Regions from separate parts of the Williamsia sp. Y721 genome, predicted to be linked through region 2. Evidence: riboswitches for the same ligand, from Rfam matches in the RefSeq annotation. Region 2 holds a riboswitch; the other holds the start of a gene.

Region 1 (7,033 bases), on a different contig from region 2:
CGCTGGTGTTCGCCCGCGCCACCTTCCTGTCCGACAACCGCACCGATCTCGCGCGTGTCACCGTGCCAACCCTCGTGATCGAGTGTGCGCGAGACTCACTGGCACCCCGCCACGTGGGCGCATATGTGCACAGCCAAATCGAGGGCAGCGAACTCGTCACCCTCGACGCGAGCGGACACTGCCCCCAGCTCAGCGACCCCGTGCCCACCACAGAGGCCATCGTGGCCTTCGTGGGTGGCCGTCGATGAGCAAGGACCACGGCGATATCAGGTCACCGGACGTACTCGATGAGAGTCTGGAAGACCTGTACGAGAACGCACCGTGCGGGTATCTGTCGACGTGGCCGGACGGGCGCATCGCAAAGGTCAACACCACTCTGGCGGTGTGGCTCGGACACGACCGAACGTCATTGCTGGACAGGCCTTTCAGCGATCTGCTCACCGCAGGCGGGCGCATACACTACGAAACCCACTTCGCACCGCTACTGCAGCTGGTAGGGGTGCTGAGCGGAATCACCGTCGACCTCGTCGCGGCCGACGGCCGACGACTGCCCGTATTCGTCACCGCGAACGTCAAGATCGGTACCGATGGCACCGCCGTGCTCATCCGCATCACCGTGCAGGACGCACGTGATCGACGCGCGTACGAGAAACAGTTGCTCGCCGCACGGCGCCATGCCGAAGAAGAACGTGCGCGCGTACAACTGCTCGCCTCGACCCTTCAGCGCTCACTGCTTCCACCGTCGTTGCGACCTCCCGACGGCATGGAGGCAGCAGCCCACTACAACGCTGCATCGATCGACGATGTCGGCGGCGACTTCTACGACCTGTTCGCCCTGTCAGAGCACAAGTGGGGGTTCTTCCTCGGCGACGTGTGCGGAAAAGGAGCCACCGCAGCGGCGGTGACGTCGCTGACCCGTTACACGCTGCGCGCTGCAGCGGTGTACGACGACGATCCGATTGCGGTGTTGCACAACCTCGATGCCGTGCTGCATTCGAACTATCACGGCGACGAACCTCGTTTCTGCACAGTGATCTTCGGCGTCCTCACCCGCGCCGACAACGGATTCGACGTACACCTCGCGAGCGGGGGCCATCCGCCCGCGCTGTTGCTCACCGCCGCAGGCCGAGCGCAGTACGTGAGTACCGAGGGCGGCCAACTCGTCGGCATCCTGCGCGCTCCCAGATTTGTCTCTACCCGGATTCACCTCGACGCCGGCGACACCCTCGTGCTCTACACCGACGGGCTCACCGAGGCGCGGATCGGGCCGGGTCCCGAGCGGTACGACGACAACGGTGCGCTGCTCGAGTTCGCGGCGGCACACACCCCGACGTCCGCAGGCCAGATCATCGAGGACTTGCGAGAGTTGCTCGACGGTTTCGGTGCCGGCCTCGAAGACGACACCGCGCTCATGGCACTGAGCGTCCCCCACCCCGGGGTTTAGAGCGTGCGGAGGGCGGCGAGGAGCAGGTCGACGTCCTCGGAGCTCGAACCGAGGCCGAGGCTGGCGCGCACAGCCCCTGAGCCGTGGCCCAGACGGTCCAGAAGCGGATGGGCACAGAATCGTCCGTCGCGCACCCCGATGCCGTGTTCGGCCGACAGATGGGCTGCCACCTCGGCGGCCCGATGTCCGTCGACGACAAAGCTGACCACACCAACGGCATCGGTGCTGTCGGTGAAGATCTTCAGGGCATGCACGCCCGGGATCTCGGCCAGACCATCGCGCAACCGGTCGGTCAGTGATGTTTCATGGGAAACAACGGCCTCCCCAAGGGATTCGATTTCGACGCAGGCCGCCGCGAGCGCAGCCGCACCCAAGACGTTGGGCGAACCACCTTCATGACGGGCGGGCGCGGGCGCCCACTTCACGTCCTGCTCGGTGACGTTGAGCACCGCGCCACCACCGGCGAGATACGGGTCGGCGGCATCAAGCCAATCCCTCAGTCCGACAAGCACTCCGGCCCCGAAGGGCGCGTAGGTCTTGTGTCCCGAGAATGCCAGGTAGTCGATGCCGCAGGCAGTGATGTCCACCCTGCGGTGCGGAACCAACTGCGCGCCGTCGACAGCGATCCGAGCACCGTTGCGGTGCGCAAGATCTGCCAGTTCACTGACCGGCAAGATCTCACCGGTGACGTTCGACGCACCGGTGACCGCCAGCAACACCGCACCGGTCTCTTTGAGTGCGGTCTCCACACGGACGATCGTCGCGGCCAGCGTATTCGCAGCACGGACGACGTGAACATCACTCCACGGCAACAAATTTGAATGATGTTCCAGATCGAGGACGACGACTTTTCCCGGCACGCAGCGAGCCAGGAGGTTCAGCGAATCTGTGGTGTTCCGCGTGAAGATCAGGCAGTGCTGCTCGCCGGCACCGACAAAGTCAGCGACCTGCGCTCGGGCGGTCTCGTACGCCCGCGTCGTCACCTGCGATGCGTAGCCCGCGCCCCGGTGCACACTCGAGTAGGTCGGTAGTAGTCGCGTTATCGCATCGACCACGCTGCACAATGCCGGCGCACTCGCCGCGTAGTCGAAGTTGACGTATCGCGTGGTCGAGCCATCCCTCAGTGGGGCCTGGGTGTCCGAACCCTCTATCGCTGCAAGAGCATTCAGGTTTCGGTTCAGTGTTGCAGTGCTCATATCTCACACCAGCTTCCGGTGTCAGGGATCCCGCACGCACCAAGTTTCGAACCTGCAGATGGAGCAGTTCGGAACTCGGACGGTGGGAGGTCCGCGCTTGCCTGTTCGGGTTCGAACAGGCCAGGTCTTCACCCGGAGCACCCCGCCGCGATGGAGGGTTGCTGACCAGCAAGCCGGGGCTATGCGCTGGTACTCGTGACCGACGACGACGCTAACAGACTTCTTCGGCGTCGTCCATACCCATGTGCTTTAACTTCTCGGCGATCGAAACTCCGCGCATCCATCGGATTTGGGCAGCAGCGTGCGTATGGTTCTGTCCAACAGTTGAAATCCCCTGGCCCGGACACGCACATACGGTGCCCGGATTCGCCTGGTGGACAACAACTGCCCTGTGTCAACGAGTATCAGCGCCAAGTTCCAGCTTGCTGGTCGGCAACCCTCCACCGCGGCGGGGTGCCCTGGATGAAAGACACGGTCCCAGCCTTCACCGGCATGGGACAAGCGCGGGTTTCACGCAAGCGAGCCCGAAGAGATTCCCGGGAGCTTGATGACCTTGTTCAACGCACCACGCGGTCGAATCCTGAGCATCTGCCGGGCCCATTGCATGTGCAGCAGTTTCAGATGTTTCAGGTCGTCGAAACCGGCACTGCGGAAGTGTTTTTCACCAATCCTCGAAGCGAGGACACCAGGGCCCCTGTTGGCGTCGATACCAAGAATCGAGGGGCTCACCGAACACAACAGAATCGAGGTCACGATATGAGTTCCGTCAAGGTCGACACCGTGGTTGTCGGTGGTGGCGCGATGGGTTCGGCCGCCGCCTGGCAACTGGCGCGCCGGGGTGTCGAGACCGTGCTGCTCGAACGATTCACCCCCGGCCACGCCAACGGCGCCTCACATGGCGCCTCCCGCATCTTCCGCACCTCCTACGCCGAGCGCACCTACGTCGCGCTCGCGAGGGAAGCGGAAGGACTCTGGGCCGACCTCGAAGCCGAGTCCGGGACGCAACTGCTCACCGTCACCGGCGGCGTCGATCAGGGATGGACTCCGTACCTGTCCCAGATCGCAGATACCCTCGCCGACCTCGGACTCGTCCATCATTGGCTCGAGCCCGACGAGGCCTCGCAGCGCTGGCCCGGAATCAGATTCGACGGCCGCGCGTTGTACTACCCCAACAGCGGGCGACTACATGCAGACAACGCTGTCAGCGCACAACGCGGCGCAGCAGCTCTCGGTGCAGAGGTTCGACACGAATCGCAGGTGATCTCGATCGACGTCACAGACGAGAACTCGGTCACCGTGCGCACCGATGACCAGGAGTACGTGGCCCGACGTGTGGTGGTGGCGGCAGGCGCCTGGGCGACGAAGCTGTTGTCGGGAATCGCACCGCTGCCACAGATCACCGTCACCCAAGAGCAACCCGCACACTTCGTACCGCGTGACCAGGACGCCGAATGGCCCAGCTTCGGGATCTTGCATGACCCGGACGGACCGAACGCGCCCGAATTCGGTGGTGTGTACGGCTTGTCTTCGGGTGCCGAAGGCATCAAGGTCGGCTTCCATGGAACCGGACCCGTCGTCGACCCCGACCACCGCGATTTCACGGCGGAACCACGGCAGCTCAAGGCCCTGCAGGAGTACGTCCGTCATTGGGTGCCCGGCGTCGATGCCGACGCACTGACCCCGATCAGCTGCACGTACGCGACCACGCCCGACTCCAACTTCGTCATCGACCGCCGCGGTCCGGTCGCGGTCGCCGCCGGATTCTCCGGACACGGCTTCAAGTTCGTGCCCGCCATCGGCCGCCTCCTCGCCGACCTCACCGCCGACAAAGATGCCCCCGAGTTGTTCTCATTCCGTTCCCACTCCGCAGAAAAGGTTGTCTAGCCATGTCGAACTTCGCCAGCCCAGCCGATACCGAGACTAACGGCGAGTACACGATCACTCGCGAACCGGACGACACCCGACCGGTGTATCGATTCGCCGGACGTATCAGCAGCGACGGATCCACGCCGTACCCGGCTGTCTCTGATCGCTATCACGTCTATTCCGGCTGGTTCTGCCCGTGGGCTCAGCGGGTCACGCTGGTCATCGAGCTGGCCCGCCTCACCGATGCGATCAGTGTCAGCTACGTCGACGGTGCCCGCGATGCCCGCGGGTGGGCATTCCGCGAAACCCACGGCCCCGACCCGGTGAACGGCTTCACCCTGTTACGCGATGCCTACGACGCCACCGAACCCGGCTTCGATGGCCACGTGTCGGTCCCCACCCTGTGGGATCGCGAGACGAAGCAGGTGGTGAGCAACACGTTCGACACGCTCGACGCCGATCTCGCGACGCAGTATCGCCGTCAGGTCACCGGCGAGTTCGACCTCTACCCAGAGGACCTGCGCCCGCAGATCGACGAGTTGGAAGCCTGGTTGCGAGCCACGGTCAACAGCACCGCACACGTGGCGACCGGAACCGGTTCGGCCGCGCAGGAAGCCGCGACCACTGTGTATCAGGCATATTCAGAACTCGACAGCCGCCTCGCGGGGAGTCGATACCTCTTGGGCGACAACGTGACTCTGGCCGACGTCCGGCTCTGGGTGACGCTTGTTCGGCACGATGCTGCGGCGGCCAGGGCCGGTACCCGGCGTCTTGCCGACTTCCCGAATCTGTGGCGCTATGCCCGAGACCTGTACTCATTGGACGCATTTCGCGCCACCACCGATTTCGCGTCGTTCGGGGGTTCGGACGCCGTAGCCGGTGAATGGCAGTCGCCGATCACGTCGTCCGCAGCAGCTCACTAGGAGTTCCCATGGCCCCGCCCATCCCCCTGTCGGTTCTCGACCTTCTGCCCCGTTCCAGCGGGTCGGACAACACCACCGCAATACGCAACGCCATCGACCTGGTCCAGCGCGCCGAACAATTCGGATACGCCCGCTACTGGTTTGCCGAACACCACACGAATCCGGGGGTCATCGGTTCGTCGCCCGCTATCGAGATCGCACTGATCGCAGGGTCCACCTCGACCATCCGGTTGGGTTCAGCCGGAGTGCAATTCGGCCATCGGACGCCGCTGGCGACGGTCGAGGAGTTCGGCCTGATCAACACCCTGTACCCGGGTCGCCTCGACCTCGGTATCGGACGATCCATATCTCGCCCCGCCCCGGAAACGGCAACGGGATCGGAATCGGTGACCGAAGTCGCGGCAAAGAATTATCTGTCGGCTCGCGGCGGCGGCGCCCACACCGAAGACACGTACACACCCAATGGTCTACTCCTGCCGAAGATCTACAACATCGCCGGCGCGTTTGCGAGTAAGTCCATCACCCACCTACTCGATCTGCTCCAGCAACCCGGCGCGTACGCCTCGACCTATGACGAGCAGATCTCTGCTGTCCTCGCCCTTCTCGACGACACATATGTCAGCCCACAAGGTCTTCCCGCGCATGCCACCCCGGGAGATGGTGCTGACGTGCAGGTCTGGATCCTCGGCGCCTCTGGTGGATCCAGCGCCGCCGTCGCAGGGTCGAAGGGCCTGCGCTTTGTTGCCAGTTACCACCACAGCCCGAGTACGGTCATCGACGCCGTCGACGCCTACCTGGCAGCATTCCAACCGTCGGCGGATGTCCCGGAACCGTATATTGCCGTATCGGTGGATGCGGTGATCGCCGAAACCGACGACGAAGCAGCCGAACTGGCCAGTGGATACGCACCCTGGGTCCGCAGCATCCGGCGCGGCGAAGGTGCGATCCCGTTCCCGAGTCCGGCGCAGGCAGCTGCGATGGAATGGACCGACGACGACCGCGAACTGGTCCGCGACCGGGTGCTGACGCAATTTGTCGGATCGCCGTCCACCGTTGCCGACAAACTCGAGATCCTCCGGGACGCCACCGGCGCCGCCGAGCTCTCGATCACTACCATCACACACGACCACGCGGCGCGGGTGCGCTCGTACGAACTCATCGCAAAGGAATGGTTCAGCCGGTGACAGCTCAGACCACACCGGACACCGGCGTACTCGATAATGCCATGTGGGAGAGCCTAATCGGCGCCCATCTGCACCTGAGCGAGGGCACCACCCGCGCTCGCCGCTACCTCCCGACGATCTCCCCGTTTGTCGGGGTCGGCGATCTGAGCGATCCGCAGACGTGGACTGATCTCGCCGAGTTGATCGGCCCCGGACAAGAAGTCGCGCTGCCGGTCGAGGTGACCGACCTACCCGATGGCTGGGAGGTTGCCATGAGCGGCCCGGGCGTCCAGATGGTTGCCACCGACACGCTGAAGCCGAGGCCCGAACCCGAGGCAATCCAGCTCGGCGCCGACGATGTCCCCGACATGCTCGCATTGATCGACCGCACCAAGCCCGGGCCCTTCAGCCCCGAAACATACCGACTCGGAACATATCTCG
Region 2 (7,033 bases):
TGGTCGAAGGTCACCTCCGACGACAGGTCCGTGTACCCGGGGGTATTCGCGGCCAGGGCACTGGTCGCGACATTGAAGTCGTCACCAAGGACGGTGTCGACAAGTTCTTGACGATTGATGGCCGGGATGATCGCCTGCCGCACAGCCGGATCGGTGAGTACTCCACGAGTCACATTGGGCTGGAATCCGAACGTGATGCCCGGATTCGGTGTGGTGAGAACCTGGCCACCGACCGCCTCGATCTGTGGCGCGTCCTGGGGCAGCGCGTCACTGACCGCGTCGAGCTGATCGGACGACAGCGATCCCGTGCGCACACCCGACTCGGGGATCACCGTGAAGTCGATGCGGTCGAGATATGCCTCGCCGGTATGCGCGAATACCGGTGAGCTCCAGTTGTAGCCGGCGCGCTTGGCCAACGACACCGACCGATCCTGCTGCCAGTCCGAGTAGGTGAACGGGCCGCTGCCGATATTGGTTCCGAGGCAACGCTCTTCGACGGTCTGAGCGACGGTGGCATCGGCCTGCAGGCCGAGCTGCGAGGTCGACGTGGCCTGCAGGAACTGCGCGTTCGGTGTGCTGAAATCCACCTTGGCCGTCAGCGGGTCGAGCACCGTTGTTCCGGTATAACCGGACAGATAACTCGAGGCCAGCGGGGTTTTCGCGGCACCGAGCGCGAGAATGGAGTCGAAGTTCTTCTTCACCGACTCCGCGGTGAGCGGCGTGCCGTCACTGAAGGTCACGCCGTCGCGGAGCTTGAAGGTGAAGGATTTTGCATCCGGGCTGATCTCCCAGCTCTCCGCCAGCCACGGCGTGATGTCGCCGGTCTGGGGATCCTGGTCGGTCAGGGAGTCCACCACCTGGCGGGTGACGTAGATCGTCTGGTTGCTGGCCCCCTGTGCCGGATCCGAACAGGTCGGCGCCCCGGACAGTCCGTAACGCAGGGTTCCACCCGGCGTGGCGGGGCCGGCGTCGCCCTCGCCACCGGAGGCGTCGGACCCGCAGGCACTGAGCAGGGTTGCTGCCATCAGTGCAGCGCCGAACACGGCGAGTAGCGGTCGGGACACACGTGCATTCATCGATTTCCTCCGTCGATCCTGGCGGTAGCACGCTTCTGCGGCGAAGCGGCGGCTGCTTCACCCGCTGTCAGCTCACTGATGAGGTTAAACCGTTGCGCCCCAATATCTTCAATAAAATCAGCTTGGTTTTGAACCAACTCGATCACGCCACACCCTGGATGTTTCTGTCGCGCTTTGCGACTTCCTCACGAACGATCGGAATCACATACCGGCCGAAGTCGATCGCGTCGTCGAGCAGGTCGTAGCCGCGGGCCGAGAGGATCTCGATCCCGAGGTCGTGGTATTCGAGCAGCGCGGCCGCCACCGTCTCCGGAGAGCCGACCAGCGCATTGGAATTTCCGCCGCCCCCGGTTGCCTTGGACGTCGCCGTCCATCCCGCGGCTCCGAAACGGTCGACTGAATCAGCGATCTCGAGCAGACGTTGGGAACCGGCGTTCTGAGGCGATGTCAGGGAGAATCCGCGTGGGAACTGGGCGGCACCGGCCGCACGGGCATTGAGCTGACCGAGTATCGATTCCGCCTTCTGCCAGGCCAATTCGTCGGTCGGCGCGATGATCGGCCGGAACGCGACCTGTAGCCGCGGGCGATCCGCACGACCTGCAGCCTTCGCGGACGCGGTGATCGACGCGATCTGCTCGGCCGTGTTCTCGAGGGGTTCACCCCACAGCGCATAGATGTCGGCCTCGGCGCCGCCGACCGCATAGGCCGCCGCCGACGACCCACCGAAGGAGATGTCTGGCCGAGGCTGCGCAACCGGGAAGACATCGGAGACGAAGTCGTTGAACCGGTAGTAGGTGCCGTCGTGGTCGAACGGTTCGCGACTGGTCCACGCCTTCTTGACGATCTGGATGTACTCCCGGGTGCGTTCGTACCGTTGGTCTTTCGACAGGAAGTCACCCTCCCGCTGCTGTTCGGTGTCGTTGCCACCGGTGATGAAGTGCACCGTCACCCGGCCCCCGGAGATCTGGTCGAGTGTCGCGAAGGTCTTGGCGGCGAATGTCGGATACGAGACATTGGGACGGTGCGCCAGCAGGATCTCGATGCGTTCGAGATTGCTCGCGATGTACGAAGCGGCCGCCGCGGGTTCAGGCGTACCGGCACCATAGGCGAACAGGATCCGGTCCCACCCGAAATCCTCGTGTGCACGAGCGAGTTTGAGCGTGTACTCCCGGTCGAACGAACTGGCGGTGGTACGAGGATGGATCTCGGTGCCGTCATTCGTGGCAGCGATCCCCAGGAACTCTACTGGCATGTTTGTCCTTTTCGATGAATTAGATGAAGCGAGCGAAGGTGCGCCTGCCGACATGCATCGACGGCGGGACCCGGGTCGAAGCAGTCATGACAGCACCTCCAACGCGGCGGGTGTGGAGATTGGGCGACTCGGGATCTCACGCCTGAGCACCGGGGCGATCTCGGACTGGAAGAGTTTGAGGGAATCGCGATGCTGGGAGTCGGTGAGGCCGCTGGCATCAGCGTGCAGATGCATGACCTCATGGCCGAATTTCTCGTGATACCGCAACACTTTGTCGATCACCTGCTGCGGGCTCCCGAGCAGCAGCGAGCTGCGTTCGATGGCGTCTTCGAGGGTCGGAAACACCAGCGGCAGACCGAATGACCCGAGTCTGGCCACGGTGGCATCGAAGATCGGGCGGTATGTGTTGATCGCATCCTGCGAGTTCTTGGTGGCGTAGTACCCGGCTGATCCCGCACCTACGAGGGCATCGGCCGGATCGTGCCCGTATGCCGCCCACCGCGCTCGGTAGTAATCGATCAATTCTGCATAGGGTTCGATCGGGTTGGTGACATTGGCCGAGAACAGCGGATCCCCGTAAAACGCTGCCAGATCCACTGATTCACGGCTGGTGGCGCTGCCGTGCCAGACGCGAATCTTTTTCTGCAGCGGACGGGGTAGCGCCTCCGCGTCGGTCAACGATGGTCGGTACTTGCCCGTCCAGGTGACGGTGTCGTCCTGCCACAACCGTCGGAAGAGTTCGTACCCTTCCCGGTTGCGCTCCCACTGGTCGGCCTCGGTGACGTGGAACAGCTTGGCCTGCGCGGTGCCGTTGCCCTTGCCGATCATCAGTTGCAGTCGGCCACCGGAGAGGTTGTCGAGGGTCGAGTAGTCCTCGAAGGCCCGCACCGGATCGAGCAGACTGAGCGTTGTCACCGCGGTGAACAGTGGATCGTCGAAGTCCGTGCGGCGATGTTACTGAGAACCACCGGTGGCGACGAGGAGATGAACGGCCTCTCGTGCCGCTCGCCGACCCCGAAGCCGTCGAAGCCCAATTCCTCTGCGAGAACCGCGTTGTCGATCACTTCTCGAAACCGCTGCGCCGGTGACACGGTCTCGCCGGACAACGGGTGAGGCGTGTGGGTGATCAGACTGATCAACAGAAACTTCACCCGGACTCCTGAACTGATGGCATGACACACAACCTTCATCGGTCCCGGCAGTAGCACCCGCACCCGCCGAGGCGGGGGGTTGCTGCGACGTCAGCGAGCCGGGTCTCTCAGTCGCTCTTGATGATCCTTGTGCACAGTAGGCCGGTGCCCATAACGCGTCAAACGATGAATCAACTTGCCCGACAGACGGTGTGAGTCACCTCGGTGCCGTGGCCAGGGATGCTCTGCTCCCCCGACGAACGGACCGATGGACCTTTCCGAAGCATTGCCGCAGCACAACAGCCTTCAGAGCGATCCGGCCTGCCCGCGGCGATCGCAGGCGTGCAGCACGACGCGTCACGATCACCCGCCGCGTACACGATTAGATTCAGCCGGGTTCAAACCCCCCGTCATCAACGATCGCGGGGCTGACGGTGTCGACTGAACGGGCCGCCTACTCGGGCGCCTGCAGTAGGTGCTCGCGGGTCTCGGCGAATGCTCGCCCCAACACGGCAACGTCGCTCGGACTGAGCAGGTCGAACATGTTTCGCCTCACCTCGGCGACATGTCCGGGGCTCGCCGACGTCAGCTTCTGCATCCCGGCGTCGGTCAATTCCGCCATCATGCCGCGTTTGTCGTCTTCGCATTCGACGCGACGCACCCATCCGGCGTCCACCAGACGACCGATCGCCCTGGTGGCGCCGCTTCTTGTGGTCGTGATCGCATCAGCCAGATCCCGCATGCGCAGTCGGCGTTGCGGCGCCTCGGACAGGATCACCAGCAATTCGAAGTCGGTGAACGACAAACCCGCATCCCGGGCCAGCTGCTGATCGAGTGTCCGCAGCAGCAACCGGGTGGCATCCAGGTATGCGCGCCATGCCTGCTGCTCGTCCTCACTGAGCCACTGTGTTGGTTCCACGGCTAGAGCATAACCAAAGTAGTTGACAAAGCAACTAGTTGCGGTACGCTACCGAAATAGTTGACGACGCAACCATTTACCTATGGCAACTCGAAGCGCACACTGGATGAAGACCCCGCACCGAAAGGACCGGCCATGAGCACCGCCGACACCGACGAGAAGCGCCTGCAGGAATATGCGGGCAAGCGTGAGGCGATTCGCGCCAAACACCTGGCACCTACCGAATCCCGGCCCGCCTCCTCGGCGCGCGGTCTGCACCACACCGCACTGGTCAGCAGCGACGTCGAACGGACCGTGCGCTTCTACCAGGATCTGCTCGAGTTCCCGCTGACCGAACTCATCGAGAACCGCGACTATCCCGGATCGTCGCACTTCTTCTTCGACATCGGCAACGAAAACCTGTTGGCGTTCTTCGACTTTCCCGGCCTCGACGTCGGCCCGTACCAGGAAGTCCTCGGCGGGCTCCATCATGTCGCGATCAGTGTCGAGCCGCAGCGCTGGAAACACCTGCGCGACAAACTGATCGACGCAGGCGTCGAACTCATCGAGCACAGCGAGGTGTCGCTGTACTTCCGCGACCCCGACGGGGCCCGCCTCGAACTCATCGCCGATCCCCTCGGCGAGATGTACGGCTCTCACGTTCTCTAGACCGGCTTTCTTGCGATAGCGCTCCATTCGAAAGGCCCCCACTGATGACCACAGCACCACCTCCCACCCGCTTCGACGTCCGCCGTGCCGACAGCCGCTTCACGACCAACGCCGGTTGGCTCGACTCCAAACATTCCTTCTCATTCGGCCCCCACTACGACCCGGCCAACACCCACCACGGTGTGCTGATGGTCAACAACGACGACATCGTCCTGCCCCGGCAAGGTTTCGACACCCATCCCCATCAGGACATGGAGATCGTCACCTGGGTTCTGCAGGGCTCCCTGGTCCACCAGGACTCCATGGGAAACAACGGCGTGATCTACCCCGGCCTGGCACAGCGGATGAGCGCAGGCACCGGGATCATGCATTCGGAGAAGAACGATGTCTGGCGCCAAGACAGTGCCGACCAGACCCACGATCCCGTCCACTTCGTCCAGATGTGGGTCGTCCCTGATGAAGCCGGCATCACACCGGGCTATGAACAACTGGAGATCGACCACGAGTTGTTGTCCGGCGGATTCGTTCCGGTGGCCTCGGGCATGCCGCAGTACGTCGACCATTCGGCGATCCGCATCAAGAACCGTTACGCCACCATGCACGTGGCGAGGATGTCCCCCGGACAGCATCCGCTGACACTGCCCGACGCTCCCCTACTGCACGTCTTTGTCCCGCGCGGCGACGTCGCGATGGAGAGTGTCGGGGACCTCGGCGATGGCGACGCGGTCCGCGTCCACGGCGGTGGCGGACAACAATTGACCGCCACCTCCGATGCCGAGGTCATCGTGTGGGAAATGCATGCCGCGATAGCGGCCTGAAGGCGCCGGGCACGTGGCAGACCCGATCCGAACCTTCACCGATCCCGGCCCGCCGTCGCGGATCGTGTTCGGCAGCGGCACCCTGGCCACCGTCGGTGACGAGGTCGGCAGGCTCGGCGGCAGTCGGGTTCTGCTACTCGCCGGGCCGCGGCTCGAGTCCCTGGCCACCGAGCTCACGCACCAGCTGGGCACTGCGCTCGTGGCGCGCTTCGACGGCGCGGTCGTGCACACGCCGCTGGAGGTCACCGAGCGCGCGATGGGGCTGGCCGAAGCGGCAGACGTCGACTGTGTGGTGGCGATCGGCGGTGGTTCGGCAACCGGACTGTCGAAGGCACTGGCCGTGCGCGGCGGATACGACCAGATCATCGTTCCGACCACCTATGCCGGCTCCGAGGTGACGCCGGTACTCGGCGAAACCATCGACGGGGTCAAGACCACACGCAGTTCGCCGGCCATCCTGCCCGAGACCGTCATCTACGACGTCGACCTGACCATGGATCTGCCTACCGCGATAACACTCACCAGCTCGATCAATGCCCTGGCGCATGCGGTCGAGGCCCTGTACTCGGCCGACGCCAATCCGGTCACCGACCTCATGGCACTCGACGCCGTCACCGCGATCAACCACGCACTCCCCCGTGTGACGGCCGATCTCCACGACGCACAGGCCCGATCCGACCTGCTCCGCGCCGCCTGGCTGGCCGGCAGTTGCCTGGGATCTGTCGGAATGGGCCTGCACCACAAGCTCTGTCACACCCTGGGCGGCAGTTTCGGCCTGCCCCACGGGCCGACGCATACCGTCGTGCTGTCGCATGTCATGGCCTACAACACCCCCGCCGCACCGGAGACGATGGAGCGCATCGCCAATGCCATGGGTGTGCCCGATGCCGCGGCAGGCGTCTACGACCTGGTGGTGCGGCTCGGCGGGCCGCTATCTCTCTCCGAACTGGGTTTCGGCCCCGAATCCATCCCCCGCGCAGTCGAATTGATCACCGCCACGCCGTATCCGAACCCCAGGCCGGTCATGCCTGCCGGCATCGGCGAGCTCCTCACCGATGCCACCTTCGGCCACCGTCCACCTGTCGGTTCGACGGACCGACCTACCATGCAGTGATGGGAACACTGGGCGAAGATTTCGAACAACAGCGCAGCCGGCTGTTGTCGGTGGCGTATCGGATCACCGGCAGCAT

What was found. A riboswitch is a leader RNA that binds a small molecule or an ion and turns the genes downstream of it on or off. The one in region 2 is predicted to bind S-adenosylmethionine.
Region 1: it holds a riboswitch for S-adenosylmethionine, as region 2 does, so the genes downstream of both, AC56PL_RS26735 (aminotransferase class V-fold PLP-dependent enzyme) here and AC56PL_RS19935 (LLM class flavin-dependent oxidoreductase) in region 2, are expected to answer to the same signal.

What each region holds. Positions count from the first base shown of each region.
Region 1 is NZ_JCASNH010000006.1:106,038-113,070, forward strand. Features, by position in the region: gene AC56PL_RS26725 (alpha/beta fold hydrolase) at 1-248, shown strand, start outside; gene AC56PL_RS26730 (PP2C family protein-serine/threonine phosphatase) at 245-1,444, shown strand; gene AC56PL_RS26735 (aminotransferase class V-fold PLP-dependent enzyme) at 1,441-2,640, opposite strand; SAM riboswitch class IV at 2,729-2,841, opposite strand; SAM riboswitch class IV at 3,033-3,150, shown strand; gene AC56PL_RS26740 (hypothetical protein) at 3,151-3,393, opposite strand; gene solA (N-methyl-L-tryptophan oxidase) at 3,397-4,524, shown strand; gene AC56PL_RS26750 (glutathione S-transferase C-terminal domain-containing protein) at 4,527-5,429, shown strand; gene AC56PL_RS26755 (LLM class flavin-dependent oxidoreductase) at 5,438-6,613, shown strand; gene AC56PL_RS26760 (GNAT family N-acetyltransferase) at 6,598-7,033, shown strand, end outside.
Region 2 is NZ_JCASNH010000004.1:91,530-98,562, reverse strand. Features, by position in the region: gene AC56PL_RS19950 (ABC transporter substrate-binding protein) at 1-1,076, opposite strand, end outside; gene AC56PL_RS19945 (hypothetical protein) at 1,073-1,222, opposite strand; gene AC56PL_RS19940 (LLM class flavin-dependent oxidoreductase) at 1,219-2,328, opposite strand; partial or broken gene AC56PL_RS19935 (LLM class flavin-dependent oxidoreductase) at 2,413-3,479, opposite strand; SAM riboswitch class I at 3,512-3,606, opposite strand; gene AC56PL_RS19930 (MarR family transcriptional regulator) at 3,913-4,377, opposite strand; gene AC56PL_RS19925 (VOC family protein) at 4,513-5,025, shown strand; gene AC56PL_RS19920 (pirin family protein) at 5,070-5,843, shown strand; gene AC56PL_RS19915 (maleylacetate reductase) at 5,869-6,957, shown strand; gene AC56PL_RS19910 (sigma-70 family RNA polymerase sigma factor) at 6,957-7,033, shown strand, end outside.